2 regions of the Castellaniella denitrificans genome follow, and region 2 is predicted to be linked to the other one. Evidence: predicted binding sites of a transcription regulator. Region 2 holds the regulator's gene; the other holds the start of a gene.
What was found. Region 2 encodes NrdR, which represses ribonucleotide reductase genes. Its sites were predicted from a motif close to CACNANATNTNGTG; they were not measured.

Region 1 (7,911 bases), on a different contig from region 2:
GCCGTGCGCGGCTGCAGGTGCGGATTGTGGCAGTAGCCGCAGCGCCAGGGGCAGCCCTGCACGAAGACGACGGCCGCCAGCAGGCCGGGGTAGTCCGTGGCGGTGAAGGGGACGAGCCCGCCGGCCTTCAGGCGGGGAGCGGGGGCGTGTCCGGCCCGGATGCGGACCGGGGCGGCGGGCTGCTGGGGGAGAAGCTCGGTGTGCATGTCGGGCGGGGCGCCCCCGGGCGGGGGCGCCGCGTGCCTGCGTCAGGCGGCCTGCCGGACGGGCGCCTGGCCGGCGTGGCGTTCGACGAAGAAGCGGCGTTCGTGGAATTCGCCCTTCTTGCCGATGTTGAAGGACGACATGGGGCGGTGGTAGCCCATGACGCGGGTCCAGATTTCGCAGGGCTGGCGTTCGGCGTCGTTCAGGGTGACGGGGGTCTGGTTCATGGAGTGCTCCTGTTGAGAGTGGGTGGAAAAAGGGCAATCGGCGCGCTGCGGATCAGGCCGCCGCTTCGTGCGGGGCCGCGTCCGGCAGGGACGCCGCCTGCCGCTTGCGGGCGATCAGTTCGTCGTCGCAGTGCGGGCAGAAATCGTGCCGGCCCGGCAGGTAGCCGTGCCTGGGGCAGATGGAAAACGTCGGCGTGACCGTGATGTAGGGCAGCGAGAAGCGGCCCAGCGTGCGGCGCACCAGCTCGCGGCAGGCGTCGGCCGAGGACAGCGGTTCGGTCATGTACAGGTGCAGCACGGTGCCGCCGGTGTACTTGCGCTGCAGTTCGTCCTGGCGTTCCAGGGCCTCGAAGGGGTCGTCGGTGAAGCCGACCGGCAATTGCGACGAGTTGGTGTAGTAGGGCATGTCGTCCGTGCCGGCCTGCAGGATGTCGGGCCAGCGGGCGCGGTCTTCCTTGGCGAAGCGGTAGGTCGTGCCCTCGGCGGGTGTGGCTTCCAGGTTGTACATGTGGCCGGTGGCCTCCTGGAACTCGACCATGCGGGCGCGCACGTGGTCCAGCAGGCGCACGGCGAAGGCGTGGCCCCAGGGGCTCGTCAGGTCGTGCTCGTCCGCGGTGAAGTTGCGGATCATTTCGTTGATGCCGTTGACCCCCAGCGTGGAGAAGTGGTTGCGCAGGGTCCCCAGGTAGCGGCGCGTGTAGGGGAACAGGCCGTCGTCCATGTGCTGCTGGATGACGCGGCGCTTGATTTCCAGGCTGTCGCGGCCCAGTTCGAGCAGTTCGTCGAGCCGCGCGAACAGGCCCGCCTCGTCGCCCCGGTACAGGTAGCCCAGGCGCGCGCAGTTGATGGTGACCACTCCCAGGGAGCCGGTCTGCTCGGCCGAGCCGAACAGGCCGTTGCCGCGCTTGAGCAGTTCGCGCAGGTCCAGCTGCAGGCGGCAGCACATGGACCGGATCATGTTCGGCTTGAGCTCGGAATTGATGAAGTTCTGGAAGTAGGGCAGGCCGTACTTCGCCGTCATTTCGAACAGCAGTTCCGAATTCGGGCTGTGCCAGTCGAAGTCGGGGGTGATGTTGTAGGTCGGGATGGGGAAGGTGAAGGCCCGCCCGCGCGCGTCGCCGGCCATCATGACCTCGATGTAGGCGCGGTTGATCATGTCCATCTCGGCCTGCAGCTCGCCGTAGGTGAAGGGCATTTCCTCGCCGCCGATCAGCGGCACCTGGTCGCGCAGGTCCTCGGGGCAGACCCAATCGAAGGTCAGGTTGGTGAAGGGGGTCTGCGTGCCCCAGCGCGAGGGCACGTTCAGGTTGTAGATCAGTTCCTGGATGCTCTGGCGCACTTCGGCGTAGGACATGGCGTCCTTGCGGATGAAGGGGGCCATGTAGGTGTCGAAGGAGCTGAAGGCCTGGGCGCCGGCCCATTCGTTCTGCAGCGTGCCCAGGAAGTTGACGATCTGGCCGACCGCGCTGGACATGTGGCGCGGGGCGATGGCCTCGACCTTGCCGGGGACGCCGTTGAGCCCTTCGTTGAGCAGCGTGCGCAGCGACCAGCCGGCGCAGTAGCCCGACAGCATGTCCAGGTCGTGGATGTGCAGGTCGGCCTGGCGGTGCGCCTGGCCGATGGCTTCGGGGTAGACGTGGCTGAGCCAGTAGTTGGCGATCATCTTGCCCGAGGTGTTCAGGATCAGGCCGCCCAGCGAGTAGCCCTGGTTGGCGTTGGCGTTGACGCGCCAGTCCTGCTGCCGCAGGTATTCGTCGATGGAACGGATCACGTCCACGTGCGGGACGGGGCGGTCGGCCTGCGTCTCGGCCGTGCGCTGGAGTGCGGATGGAGTCATCCTGTGTTCCTCTATATATTGTGTATTCGTGAATGGTAAACACAATATATAGTGTCATCAAGGATTTCTTGGGCTTTTTTGGATAGCCTTGATGAGGGTCAAGAACGGGTGCCGGGCGAAGATTGCCGGAGGCCGCGGGCGGGCAAGATCCTGACACACATGAACCATCTTCGCGCCTGTTCGCCGGCCGGCAAACCCGCTATCGTGGGACCCATTCGTATGGATTCCATGGAGAGACGGAAACATGATGCGCTGGATCGGATGGCTGCTGGCGGCCTGGGGCTGGATCGTCCCGGCCGGTGTCCTGGCGGCGGGCGTGGCGACCGTGCAGGCGGGCGACCGGACGCTGACGGTGTCCTTCGACGGACCGGACGCGCGGGTCGATGTCGGCGGCATCGGGCAGGGCTACCTGCTGATGCGCGATGGCAAGCTGTATTCCGTCATGCGGGCCGGAGGCCGGCCGCTGGTCATGGACGGGGGCGCCATGGCGCGGTTGCTGGGCGGCGGCTCCCTCCAGGCGGCCCCCGACATGATCCTCTCGCTGACCCGGATCGAGCCGACCGGCGCCCGCGAGACGGTGGCCGGCCGCGCGGGCGCCGTCTACGCCGTGTCCTACCGGGACGAGCAAGGGCGCGAGCGCGCCGGGCAGGGAGTCCTGGGCAAGCAGCCCGAAGTGCGGGAACTGACGCGCGCCCTGGGCCGGATGGCCGTCCTGCTGCAGGCCGCCGCCGGGCAGCCGGCGGACGGCGCGCGGCAGGTGCTGGACACGCTGGAAGAAAAGGGCCTGGGCCTGCTGGCCTATGAAAAGCAGTTCCGCGTGGAGCGGCTGGCGGCCACGCCGCCCGCGCCGGGGAGCCTGGACCTGCCGGCGCCGCCGACGCAGCTGCCGCCGGAACTGGGCCAGCTGCTGCAGGGGCTGGGCCGGCGGTGAGCGGGCTTCCGGAACGGAAAAAGCCACCCCGGTGAACAGGTCCCCGGAAGCGGGGCGGTCGCAGGGGTGGCTTTCCTGCCGTCGCTTGGCGGACTCGCCGCGGGCGGCCGCGCCCGGAGGCGCCCGGCGCGCTCAGGGCACGATGTGGAAATCGATGACGATCTCGCCGGGGTTGCGGGCCAGGTATTCGAACTGGATGTTTTCGCCGAAGTGGTTCTTCAGCTGCTGCAGCAGCGGCAGGGGATCGTGGTCGTTGCAGAAGCGCATGGTTTCCCCCGGCTGCAGCGCCGACAGCGCGCCGAAGATGGCCGCGTGGCGGAAGCGCTTGGCAATGCCGCGCGCATCGAGGGGGTAGGTGTTTTCTGCGAACATGGGGATAGCGTCGGAAGCCACGGTGCGTCATTCCTGGAGAGGTGGATCGAGCTTCCGATTATAGGAACGCCCCCGGGAAAAACCGGCGGGAACCCTATGCCCAGCAAGGTTGTCGGCATGGCGGGCGAAGGGAATCGAGGCTTTCCGGCATCGCCGTGGGCGCCGTGCCCCGCTGCGGATCCTGCTCAGGATTCCGGCGCGGCGCCGGCCCGGTCCCGATGGCGTGCTTCCCAGTCTTTCACCGCTTGCTGCCAGGCGCGCCTTTCCTCGGCGTAGGTGTCGAACACGCAGGGTTCGCAGCCGTTGCCGCAGCATTCGTTGAGATCGGGTTCGACGGGCTCCTCGGGGCGGGGATCGTCGGCGGGGCCGTCCGGCATGCTCATGGGGTCGTTCTCAGACGCAGGCCAGGTTGGCCTGATTGCTGCGCCGGACGTCCTCGGGGATCTCGATGGTCCGGCCGGACTGGGGCCGGCCGTCGACGAACATCACCAGTTCGCCCGGCTGGAAGGCGGTCCAGGTCTCGTTGTCGGTCAGGGGCTTGGTCGTGATGACCGAGACGCAGTCGCCGCGCGCGTTGGTCTGGGAAAAGTCCACCGACATGTCGGTGTCCACCAGGTGCGCCACCTGGAAAGGCCAGGCGCGCACGATGTAGTACAGGTTCGTGGAGCAGTGCGCCAGCATGCAGCGGCCGTTGGACATCAGGAAATTGAACACGCCGTGGCGCGTCAGGTCGGCCGTCATGTCGGCCACGGCGGCGAACAGTTCCGTGTCTTCCGGCTCGCGGGTGCCGAAACGGGCGCGCAGCCCTTCCATCATGGTGCAGAAGGCCCGTTCGCTGTCGGTCTGGCCGATCGGCAGGTGGTCGCCGCGCAGGTCGGGCTCGAAGTCCTTCAGGTCGCCGTTGTGGGCGAACAGCCAGTGCCGGCCCCACAGTTCGCGCACGAACGGGTGGCAGTTTTCCAGTTCCAGGGCGCCCTGGGTGGCCTTGCGGATGTGGGCGATGACGTTGCGGGACTTGATCGGGTAGCGCTTGATCAGTTCGGCGACCGGCGACCGGCAGCAGGGCGCGTTGTCCAGGAAGCAGCGCGACCCCCGGTTTTCGTAGAAGGCGATGCCGAAACCGTCGGCGTGGTGGTCGGTGCCGCCGCCGCGCGCGGCGAACCCCGCAAAGGAAAACGTGATGTCCGTGGGCGTGGCGCAATTCATGCCCAATAACTGACACATGGCAGGCAGATTCCAAGCAAACCGGGGCGGATGCCGCCCCGAATGGTTCATGCCTGAATTGTAGTCTTGCCGGAACGGATATAACCGTCGCTTGGTATGAGAATCGGCGATGAGCTTATGCAGTGTCCTTTCTTCGCCACGAAACGCGACCGGCCGGGGGGGCTGACGCGGCGCCCCGGCCGGTCCCGGTTCAGTCGTGGCGCAATTGCAGCATCGCCTGGCGGTAGCCGCTGGCCGGGTAGATCGCCGGCATGGGCGGCTGGCCGGCGACGGGTTCCAGGGCGCGGGTGCCCGCCAGCAGAGCCTGGATCATGGCTTCGATTTCCAGGCGCGCCAGGGGCGCTCCCGGACAGGCGTGGATGCCGGCGCCGTAGAGCAGGTTCAGGGACGGGTCGCGGTCCAGGCGGAACTCGTCCGGGTCGCCGAAGACGGCTTCGTCGCGGTTGGCCGAGGCCCAGATCAGCGTGACCCGCTCGCCGGCCGGGATCTGCGCGCCGCCCAGGCGCACCGGACAGGTGGTCGCGCGGCGGTTGGCGATCAGCGGCGCGTGGATGCGCAGGATTTCGTCGTTGGCGGGACGGACGAGCTCCGGCTGGCTGCGCAGGCGGTCCTGCAGGTCCGGATGGGTCGCCAGGTAATGGGCGATGATGCCGACGCTGGAGGCCATGGTGCCCAGTTCGCCGACGGTCCAGTTGCGCAGGATGCTGACGATCTCGTCCTCGGTCAGCGGGCGGCCGTTCACGGTCTCGCGCAGCAGGCGCGTGGTGGCGTCGTCCGGCGCCTGGTCACCGGCGTCGCGGCGGACTTTCAGCAGGGCGCGGATGGTCTCGTCGAATTCGGTGGCCACGGCCGCGATCGCGTGGGTGTCGCCCGAGAGCGTGGCGACGTTCTTCTTGTGGATCCACTGCCGCAGCGGCTCGTGCAGGCTGTCGGGCCAGCCCAGGAAGGCGCACTGCATGCGCAGGGCGAAGGGGTGCGCCAGGCCGAACATGATCTCGATGCGCTCGTTGCGCGGCAGCGCGGCGACCAGGTCGGCGCACAGGCGGCGGCAGACCGGCTCGAAGGCCGCCATGCGGTCCGGGCCGAAGTAGGGCTCGATCAACTGGCGATAGGCCGTGTGCTCGGGCGGATCCATGCTGTTGGGCACGGAGACGTGGCGCGACGCCTGGCTGCTGAAGGTCTCGTGGTCCAGCAGGATCCGCATGACGTCGGCGTGGCGGAATACGGAATGATGCAGGTAGTCGCTGTGGGCCACCGGGCAGCGGCGGCGCATGTGGTCGTAGGCGGCGATCGGGTCGGCGAGCACTTCCGGGGCGCGGGGGTCCCAGTCCTGGGGAGCGTTCATGGTGGTTCTTTTGAGGGCCGCACGGGCGGCTTGATATCAGATGCCGAAAACTGTAGCACCGGGTAAACCCTGGGTGTCGCCGTCCGTCCGTGAAACCTGGCTTTATCTCCCATGGCTTTGACTTTTCTCAATCTGCGGGGTTTTTTGCGTGGGTCCGCATCGTCCGCGATGTGGTGATTCCTGTCTTTTGCCCCATAAACATCTTACCTTGATCGTGGTTGATGATATTACTGATGTAATACAATGCCGGCCAGCGCTTGCCGATCGTGTCACGGCACGGCGGTAGCGTGCCAAAAAGTAACAAACACAACAAAAGCTGTTGGGGAAGCTGTTTGCCAGTCCAGAAAAGTCAGAAAAAAAACCTGCGGAAAGCCGGCTGCGCACAGGCCTGCCCGGCACCGGGCGCCATCGCCCTGGTCGGGATGGCGTTCCGTTTCCCGGGCGATTGCCGCGACGAGACCGGATTCTGGTCCGCGCTGATGAATGGGCGCGATCTGGTCACCGAGATTCCGCCGGATCGTTGGGCCACCGCCGAGCTGCGGCACGCCAGGCGTGCCGAGCCCGGCCGCAGCATCACCTTCTCGGCCGGGGTGCTGTCGCGCATCGATGCGTTCGATGCCGCGTTCTTCGGCATTTCTCCGCGCGAGGCCGCCTGGCTCGACCCTCAGCAGCGCTTGCTGCTGGAGCTGTCCTGGGAGGCCATGGAAAACGCGGGCATTCCACCGTCCTCTCTGGCCGGCTCGGATTGCGCCGTCTATGTCGGCATCGCCGCCCTGGACTATGGCACCCGGGGCCTGGACGATCTGGCCAGCCTGTCCTCGAACTCCATGACCGGCAATACGCTCAGCGTGGCCGCCAACCGCCTGTCCTATCTCTACGATCTGCATGGCCCGTCATTGGCGGTGGATACAGCGTGCTCTTCATCGCTGGTGGCCCTGCATCATGCCTGCCGCGCCATCCAGACGGGCGAAGCGTCCTGCGCGCTGGTGGGCGGGGTCAATCTGCTGCTGCACCCGTATCCCTTCGTGGGCTTCACCAAGGCGTCGATGCTGTCCGCCACGGGGCGCTGCCGCCCCTTCGATGCGTCAGGGGACGGCTATGTCCGGGCTGAAGGAGGCGCGGTCCTGCTGTTGAAGCCTTATGAACAGGCGCTGGCCGACGGAGACGACATTCAGGCCGTCATCCTGGCCAGCGGCGTGAACGCGGATGGATCGCGCAAGACCGGCATCACCATTCCCAGCGCGCTTGGGCAAGCCGAATTGATGCACGACGTGCTGTCGCGCAGCGGTCTGGCGGCTGGCGATGTGGATTTTATCGAGGCGCACGGCACTGGAACCGTCGTGGGCGATCCCATCGAGGCCGAGGCCATTGGCCAAGTCTATGGCCAAGCACATACCGGGCCGCTGCCCATCGGTTCGGTGAAATCCAATATGGGGCATCTGGAGGCGGCGTCTGGGATGGCGGGGCTGATCAAGGCCGTGCTGGCCTTGAAACATCGCGCCCTGCCCGGAACCCTGCATCTGGAAAAACCCAACCCGCGGATCGATTTCCAGGCCTTGAATCTGGAAGTGCCCACGGCGCGGCGCGCTTTTCCGGAAACGGGCCGGCCCTTGATCGCGGGGGTCAATTCCTTCGGCTTCGGCGGCGCGAACGCGCATGTTCTGCTGCAGGGGCCTGCATCGGCCGCGGTCCGGCCGGCGGCCGTCGGGGCGGTCTCTCCCCGGCAAAGTTCACAGGATGCCGCCGCTTCCGGCCTGTCGCCTCTGGTGCT
Region 2 (7,911 bases):
CCAGCACTACAAGCTGGAGCAGGACTGGTGGCGCGACCAGCGGCGCGATCCGGTGGCCTCCACCCAGGCGGCGCTGGACTACCTGAGCTACCTGTACGATTTCCAGGGCGACTGGTACCTGGCGCTGGCCTCGTACAACTGGGGCGAGGGCGCCGTGAAGCGCGCCATGGACAAGGCTTCCGACGCCGGCAAGCCCACCGGCTACACCGCCCTGGACATGCCGGAGGAAACCCGCAACTACGTGCCCAAGCTGCAGGCCATCAAGAACATCATCGCCCGCCCGGAAAAATTCGGCATCACCCTGCCCAACGTCAGCAACGCCCCGTACTTCACCACGGTGCACAAATCGCGCGACATGGACGTCGCCGTGGCCGCGGCCCTGGCGGAAATGCCGCTGGAAGACTTCCAGGCGCTGAATCCGTCGTACAACCGGCCCGTCATCCTGGCCGCGCACAATCCGGCCCTGCACCTGCCGCTGGACAAGGTCGGCGTCTTCAACGAGAACCTGGAATCCTACACGGGCCGCCTGTCGTCCTGGCAGGTCGTCCATCCGCAAAAGGGCCAATCCCTGGCCAGCATCGCCAAGGCGCACGGCATCACCCTGGACCAGCTGCGCCAGGCCAACAAGCTGGGATCGAAGCAGACCCGCGCGACCGTCGCCACCCTGCTGATCCCCGCCCGGGAAGCCCCGGCCGGCGGCCTCATGCTGGCGTCCTACCAGGCGTCCGCCACGGAACCGGCGGCCAGGTCCGCACCGGCCAGGCAGGCCGGCGCCCCGTCCCGCGCATCCGCCCGGCTGAACGCGCCGGACCTGCGGCCCAAGCCCAGCGTCCGCACCCACACGATCCGCCAGGGCGACACCCTGTATTCGCTGGCGCGGCGCTACAACACCTCGGTGGACGCCCTGCGCAAGCTCAACAACCTGAAGGGGTCCTCCCTGTCCGCCGGCCAGCGCCTGCGCGTACCGGGAACGGATGTACAAGGATGAGTCCGGTCACGGAACAGTCCCCGCGGACTGTTCCGTGCCTGACGAATCCGAGCCGCATGCAGGCGGCGAGGTGGAGAGATCTTCGCTCCAATTAAACTGTCTAGACTGGAACACACCATGGGTTTTCTTAACGGCAAACGCCTCCTGATCACCGGCGTACTCTCGAACCGATCCATCGCCTACGGCATCGCGCATGCCTGCCGCGCCCAGGGCGCCGAACTGGCCCTCACCTATGTCGGCGAGCGTTTCGAAGGCCGGGTGCGCGGCTTCGCCGAGGAACTCGGCAGCAGCATCGTCATCCCCTGCGACGTCGCCGACGACGCCCAGATCGAATCCACCTTCGCCACCCTGCGCGAGCACTGGGACGGACTGGACGGCCTGGTGCATTCCATCGGCTTCGCTCCGCGCGACGCGCTGGAAGGCGACTTCCTGGACGGCATGACGCGCGAGAACTTCCGCATCGCCCACGACATTTCCGCCTACAGCTTCCCCGCCCTGGCCAAGGCCGCCCTGCCGATGCTGGAAGGCCGCAACGGCTCGGTCCTGACCCTGACCTACCTGGGCGCGGAAAAAGCCATCCCCAACTACAACATGATGGGCCTGGCCAAGGCGTCCCTGGAAGCCAGCGTGCGCTACCTGGCCCGGTCCCTGGGCAGGAAGGGCCTGCGCGCCAACGGCATCTCCGCCGGTCCGATCAAGACCCTGGCGGCCAGCGGCATCCGCGACTTCTCCAACATGCTGAAGTACGTGGAATCCCAGTCCCCCCTGGGCCGCAACGTCACCATCGAGGACGTCGGCAACGCCGCCGCCTTCCTGCTGTCGGACCTGGCCAGCGGCATCACCGGCGAGATCCTGCACGTGGACTGCGGCTTTTCCAACACCGTGCCGGGCATGGACTGAAGCCCGGCGGCGCGCGGCCGGTCAGGCCTGCCAGCACGCCAGCGCCACCGGGGCGCAGCGCGTGATCCCGGGCGGCGCGGCCAGCAGCGCATCGAAGCGCCCCAGCGCCTCGCGCACCGGCTCCAGCGCCATGTGCGCTTCCCAGGCGGCCTCGTCCCGGTACCATTCGCACAGCAGGAACACATCGGGCCGATCCTCGCGGCGCTGCGCGGCATAGCAGGCGATGCCGGGCTCGGTCCCGGCCACCGCGGCCAGCGAACGCAGCACCGACTCCAGTTCGTCCAGGCGCTCCGGGCGGCCGCGCAATTCCACCATCAAAATGTACATGGCATGCTTCCTTCATCCAAACGGGATGGAGCGCACAGCATGCCAGCCGCCTCCAGGCGGGTATTGTAGAAATGCGTCCTGGCCCGCGCCGCCGCCAGCCAGGCGCCCGGTGCGATGCCGACCCGGCATCCGAAATCCCGGACGAAATGCGCCTGGTCCCAGTACCCGCCTTCCAGCGCCGCGTCGACGACGCGCACCCGCCGGTCCAGCATCAGGCGGCGCACCGTACGCTGGAATCGCGCCAGGCGCGCGAATTCCGCCGGCGACTGGCCTGTCCGCACCCGCCAGCGCCGTTCAAGCTGCCTGCGCCCCAGGCCCAGCCTGCCCGCCAGGCCATCCATCCGCAGCCGCCCGCCTTCCCGGTACGCCAGGGCCATGCCCGCCTCGACCCACGGGTCGGCGGCCTCGGGACGCAGGCGGGCCAGCAGGAAACGCTGCAGCAGCCCGGCGCGCTCGATCCGGTCCGCCGCGTCCGACAGCCGATCCAGCAGGATCCGGCCCTCCGGTCCCCAGACCTGGGCGAACGACGGCGCCTCGTCCCGCAGCGCGGATTCCGCCATCGGCACGAACCGGCACACCGCGCCGGCCCTGAAGCGGACCGCGACGAACCCGACCCCGGACTGAGGCGCCAGGTCCAGGACGGCGCTGCGCAGGCAGAGCAGGTGGCCCTTCCCCAGGGACGCCGCCGGGACGCCCGCCACACACGGGCGGAAGGGCGCGCCATAATGGAAATACAGTTCGGCGCCGGTGCCCGGCAGCAGGGCCGGCAGGGCGATGGACTCGCCGGGAGCCGCTTCCCAGCCCCACAGTCGGTCGATGAAAGGACGCAGCGCCGGGACCGGCGCTTGCTGGAATGTGATCATCGAGGCAGCGCTAATGAAAAAGCCCTTGATTCCGGGTGGAATCAAGGGCTCGAGTCCTGGCGGACAAGGGGGGATTCGAACCCCCGATACGCTATTCACGTATACACGCTTTCCAGGCGTGCGCCTTCAACCACTCGGCCACCTGTCCTGCACGCCCGCACGCCATGGCGGCAGACGAAGTCCGCTATTCTAACAGAAGAATGCCCGATTCGTCAGGGCCTGATCCGGACCTGGCACGGCCGGCGGTGCGCGCCGGGCCGAGACCAGGACGCATGCAGCGCACGTCCGGGCGCTCAGGCGGCGCCCAGGCCCGCGGGCGCGGCCGCCCCCATGCCGCCGACCATGCGCTCGACGTAGCGGGCGATCAGGTCGATCTCGAGATTGACGGGAGAGCCGACTTCCAGGTTGCGCAGGGTCGTGACCTGGACGGTGTGCGGGATCAGGTTGATGGAGATCTCCGTGCCCTCTTCCTGGTCGTCCACCCGGTTGACCGTCAGGCTGACGCCGTTGACCGTGACCGAGCCCTTGTAGGCTAGGTATTTCGACAGATGGGCCGGGACGATGATGCGCAGTTCGGTCGATTCCCCCACGGCGTCGAAGCAGGTCACGCGGCCCACGCCGTCGACGTGGCCGGACACCAGATGCCCGTCCAGGCTGTCGCCCAGCCGCAGGGCGTGTTCCAGATTGACCTCGCCGGGCCGGTCCAGGCCGCAGGTGCGGTCCAGGCTTTCGCGCGAGACGTCGACCTCGAACGCGTCCCCGTGCAGGGCGACGGCCGTCATGCAGGCGCCCTGGATGGCGATCGAGTCGCCCAGGCGGGTCGCCGCCAGCGGCAGGCTGCCGGCCTGGATGAACAGGCGCACGCCCGCGTCCTCGCCGTCCCCCAGGGGACGGACTTCGGTGATGCGGCCCACGGCCGCGACGATACCAGTGAACATGGATTACCCCATTTTCAAGCCGCAGGCCTCGACCAGCGTCCGCCAGCGGGCCGGATCGCGCAAGCGCAGGCGCATGTCCCGGCCCAGCGGCAGGACGTCCAGGAATTCATACCGATAGGCCCGGTCCAGGCCCTCGATGGGTGTCGGCAGCGCCGCCAGGCCCTGGCCGTCGCCGAGGACGCTGGGCGCAAGGTAGGCCACCCATTCGTCGACCAGGCCGGCCTGGACCAGCGCGCCCTGCAGCCGCGCGCCGGCCTCGACGTGGACCTCGTTGATCTCGTGGTCCCCCAGCCAGCGCGCCAGCGCCTCCAGGGAGAGGCCGCCGCGCTCGTCCGCGGGCAGCGCGATGACGCGCACGTTGCGCGCCGCCAGGCGGGCGGCCTTGCCGGCATCGGGCCGCGCGGTGAAGATCCAGACCGGATCGCCGTTGATGATCCGGGCCTGCTCGCCCAGGACAAACTGCGTGTCCAGCACGGCGCGGATCGGCTGGCGCGGGGTTTCGACCGCGCGCACGTCCAGCATGGGATCGTCGGCCAGGACCGTGCCGATGCCGGTTAGCACCATGCAGGCCCGGGCCCGCCAGCGGTGCCCGTCGTCGCGGGCGGCGTCCCCCGTGATCCATTGCGAGCGCCCGTCCGGCAAGGCCATGCGCCCGTCGAAGGACGAGGCGGACTTCAGCCACAGCCAGGGCGTGCCGCGCGTCATCCTGGCGCAGAAGCCGGGATTCTGCGCCAGGGCGTCCTCGGCGAACAGGCCGACGTCGACCTGGATGCCGGCGGCCCGCAGCCGTTCGATGCCGCCGCCGGCCACCTTGGGGTTGGGGTCCCGGAGCGCGACCACCACCCGCGCGACGCCGGCCGAGACCAGCGCGTCGGCGCACGGCGGCGTGCGGCCCGTGTGGCTGCAGGGTTCCAGTGTGACATAGGCCGTGGCGCCGCGCACGTCCACGCCCTGGAGGGCGGCTTCGTGCAGGGCCTGTGCCTCGGCGTGGCGCCCGCCCGCCCGCTGGGTGCTGCCCTCGGCCAGCCAGCGGCCGTCGCGCACCAGCACGCAGCCGACGCGGGGATTCGGACTGCTGACGAACATCGCCTGCTCGGCCACCCGGAGGGCGCGCCGCATCCAGCGGTGGTCCTCGGTGGAGAAAACGGGGCCCGATGGAGGGGTATTCTCAGTCCGTGTCATCGGCATCATCCGCGCGGCGGAATTCGTCGATGGCCTGGACGAATTCCCGAAGGTCCTCGAAGCTGCGGTAGACCGAGGCGAAGCGCACGTAGGCCACCGGGTCGAGCTGGCGCAATTCCGACATTACCAGTTCGCCGACATGGTCGGACGGCACTTCGCGCTGGCCGCTGGTCATCAGGCGTTCCTGGATGCGCGCCACGGCGGCGTCCAGCGCCGTCGCGCTGACCGGGCGCTTGCGCAGCGCGAGCGCCATGCTGCCATGCAGCTTGGCCGGGTCGAAATCCACCCGGGTCCCGTTGCGCTTGACGATGGAAGGCATCATCAGGTCGACCCGCTCGTAGGTCGTGAAGCGGCGGTCGCAGGCCGTGCAGCGGCGGCGGCGGCGGATCGTGTCGCCTTCCTCGGAGACCCGGGAATCCACGACCTGGGTATCGGCACAACTGCAGAACGGACACTTCATCTGCGCTGCGGGCGCGCGGGCGCCCGTTCCGGTTGGTTTAGCGATAGACCGGCAGGCGCGCGGTCAGCTCGTTGACCTGCGCGCGCACCCGGGCGATGTTGTCGGCATCATCGGGGTTGTCGAGCACGTCGGCGATCAGGTTGCCGGTGAGTTCCGCCTCGGCTTCCTTGAAGCCGCGCGTGGTCATGGCCGGCGTGCCCAGGCGGATGCCGCTGGTGACGAAGGGCTTTTCCGGATCGTTCGGGATGGCGTTCTTGTTGACCGTGATGTGCGCCTGGCCCAGGACGGCTTCGGCGGCCTTGCCGGTGATGCCCTTGGCGCGCAGGTCCACCAGCATCACGTGGCTTTCGGTGCGGCCGGACACGATGCGCAGGCCGCGCTTGACCAGGGTGTCGGCCAGCACGCGGGCATTGGCGGCCACCTGGGCGGCATAGGCCTTGAATTCGGGCTGCAGGGCCTCGCCGAAGGCCACGGCCTTGGCGGCGATGACGTGCATCAGCGGACCGCCCTGGATGCCGGGGAAGATGGCGGAATTGACGATTTTCTCGAATTCGGCCTTCATCATGATCACGCCGCCGCGCGGGCCGCGCAGGGACTTGTGGGTGGTCGAGGTGACGAAGTCGGCGTGCGGCACCGGGTTCGGGTAGACGCCGCCGGCCACCAGGCCCGCGTAGTGGGCGATGTCCACCATGAACAGGGCGCCGTTGTCGTGGGCGATGCGCGCCATGCGCTCGAAGTCGATGTGCAGCGAATAGGCCGAGGCGCCGCCGACGATCAGCTTGGGCTTGAGGGTGCGCGCGAGTTCCTCGAGCTTGTCGTAGTCCAGGACCTCGTTGGCGTCCAGGCCATAGGAATGGAAGTCGTACAGCTTGCCGGAGGCGTTCACCGGCGAACCGTGCGTCAGGTGGCCGCCTTCGGCCAGGCTCATGCCCAGCACGGTGTCGCCCGGCTTGAGCACGGCCATGTACACGCCCTGGTTGGCCTGGGAGCCGGAGTTCGGCTGCACGTTGGCGGCTTCCGCGCCGAAGATCGCCTTCAGGCGGTCGATGGCCAGCTGTTCGACCACGTCCACGTACTCGCAGCCGCCGTAGTAGCGCTTGCCGGGATAGCCTTCGGCGTACTTGTTGGTCAGTTGCGTGCCCTGGGCCTGCATGACGGCCGGGCTGGCGTAGTTTTCCGAGGCGATCAGCTCGATGTGCTGTTCCTGGCGGACGTTTTCCTGCTGGATGGCGGCCCAGATGTCCGGGTCGGCCTGATCGAGGGTGCGGGAACGGTCAAACATATGAGGTAGTGGTCCTGGAGGCAGAAAGTTCAGAAAGATCGGGGAAATCGGGTCATTCTAGCGCGAACCCCCGCGCGCCTACAGGGCGTGCAGGCGGGGGTTCAGGGTATAGGTGCCGGTCAGGGAAGCCTGGGCCAGGACGTGTCCCCGCATGGCCTCCAGGGCCTGCGCGCCGGTGAAGCGGCCGGACACGCCCAGCTCGGCCACGTCCAGCGCGTAGACCGTGAAGACGTAGCGGTGGACCCGCGCGTCGTTCCAGGGCGGGCAGGGGCCGTCGTAGCCGAAGTAGTCGCCGTTCATGTCGCGGTCGGCGGCGAACCAGCCGGTGTAGTCGTTCAGGCCCTGCCGCGTGCCGTCCAGGGCCAGGGGGCCGGCCTTGCCGCGCGGCGTGATGCCGTTGGAGTAGTCGCCTTCGGCGATGGCGCGCGTGTCGGGCGACACGTCCACCAGGACCCAGTGGAAGAAGTCGGTGCGCGGCAGGTCGGCCGGGACTTCGCGGCCTTCCTGGTTGACGTCGTCGGGCCGCGTCGGCACGTCCGGATCGACGCACAGGACCGCGAAGGATCGCGTGCCCTCGGGCACGTCCGTCCAGGCTAGGTGCGGATTGCGGTTGCCGGCCAGGGTGACGTGGGTTTGCGGATCGACCCGCGCGAAGGCGTTGCGTTCGGGAATGACCCCCTGGTCGGGGAAGGATTCGCTGTGCAGTTTCATGGGGTCCTCCGTGGGTGCTTCGGGCTCAGGTCAGGGTGACCCGGGCGAACTTGCGCTTGCCGACCTGCATGACGTAGGTGCCCGCCGGCAGCAGCAGGGACTTGTCCTCGACGCGGTCACCGTCGATGCGCACGCCGCCCTGCTCGATGTTGCGCTGGGCCTCGGACGCCGAGGCCGCCAGCCCCGATTCGCGCAGGACCTTGAGGATGCCCATGGGCGCGGCCCCGGCGGTGACTTCGGGCATGTCCTCGGGGATCGCG

Region 1: the regulator NrdR is predicted to act here: its motif matches at 2,309-2,322, upstream of ACFO27_RS12350 (ribonucleoside triphosphate reductase).

What each region holds. Positions count from the first base shown of each region.
Region 1 covers NZ_JBHSEZ010000028.1:37,698-45,608, forward strand. Annotated here, with positions in the region: gene ACFO27_RS12340 (anaerobic ribonucleoside-triphosphate reductase activating protein) at 1-206, opposite strand, end outside; gene nrdD (anaerobic ribonucleoside-triphosphate reductase) at 249-431, opposite strand; gene ACFO27_RS12350 (ribonucleoside triphosphate reductase) at 484-2,268, opposite strand; gene ACFO27_RS12355 (hypothetical protein) at 2,513-3,199, shown strand; gene ACFO27_RS12360 (DUF2249 domain-containing protein) at 3,332-3,571, opposite strand; gene ACFO27_RS12365 (oxidoreductase-like domain-containing protein) at 3,757-3,954, opposite strand; gene ACFO27_RS12370 (class II glutamine amidotransferase) at 3,965-4,795, opposite strand; gene ACFO27_RS12375 (cytochrome P450) at 4,986-6,140, opposite strand; gene ACFO27_RS12380 (SDR family NAD(P)-dependent oxidoreductase) at 6,428-7,911, shown strand, end outside.
Region 2 covers NZ_JBHSEZ010000009.1:37,505-45,415, reverse strand. Annotated here, with positions in the region: gene ACFO27_RS10670 (transglycosylase SLT domain-containing protein) at 1-988, shown strand, start outside; gene fabI (enoyl-ACP reductase FabI) at 1,106-1,888, shown strand; gene ACFO27_RS10660 (putative quinol monooxygenase) at 1,910-2,215, opposite strand; gene ACFO27_RS10655 (helix-turn-helix domain-containing protein) at 2,203-3,078, opposite strand; tRNA gene ACFO27_RS10650 (tRNA-Ser) at 3,136-3,226, opposite strand; gene ACFO27_RS10645 (riboflavin synthase) at 3,372-4,016, opposite strand; gene ribD (bifunctional diaminohydroxyphosphoribosylaminopyrimidine deaminase/5-amino-6-(5-phosphoribosylamino)uracil reductase RibD) at 4,020-5,198, opposite strand; gene nrdR (transcriptional regulator NrdR) at 5,185-5,658, opposite strand; gene glyA (serine hydroxymethyltransferase) at 5,696-6,940, opposite strand; gene ACFO27_RS10625 (YbhB/YbcL family Raf kinase inhibitor-like protein) at 7,019-7,651, opposite strand; gene tyrS (tyrosine--tRNA ligase) at 7,677-7,911, opposite strand, start outside.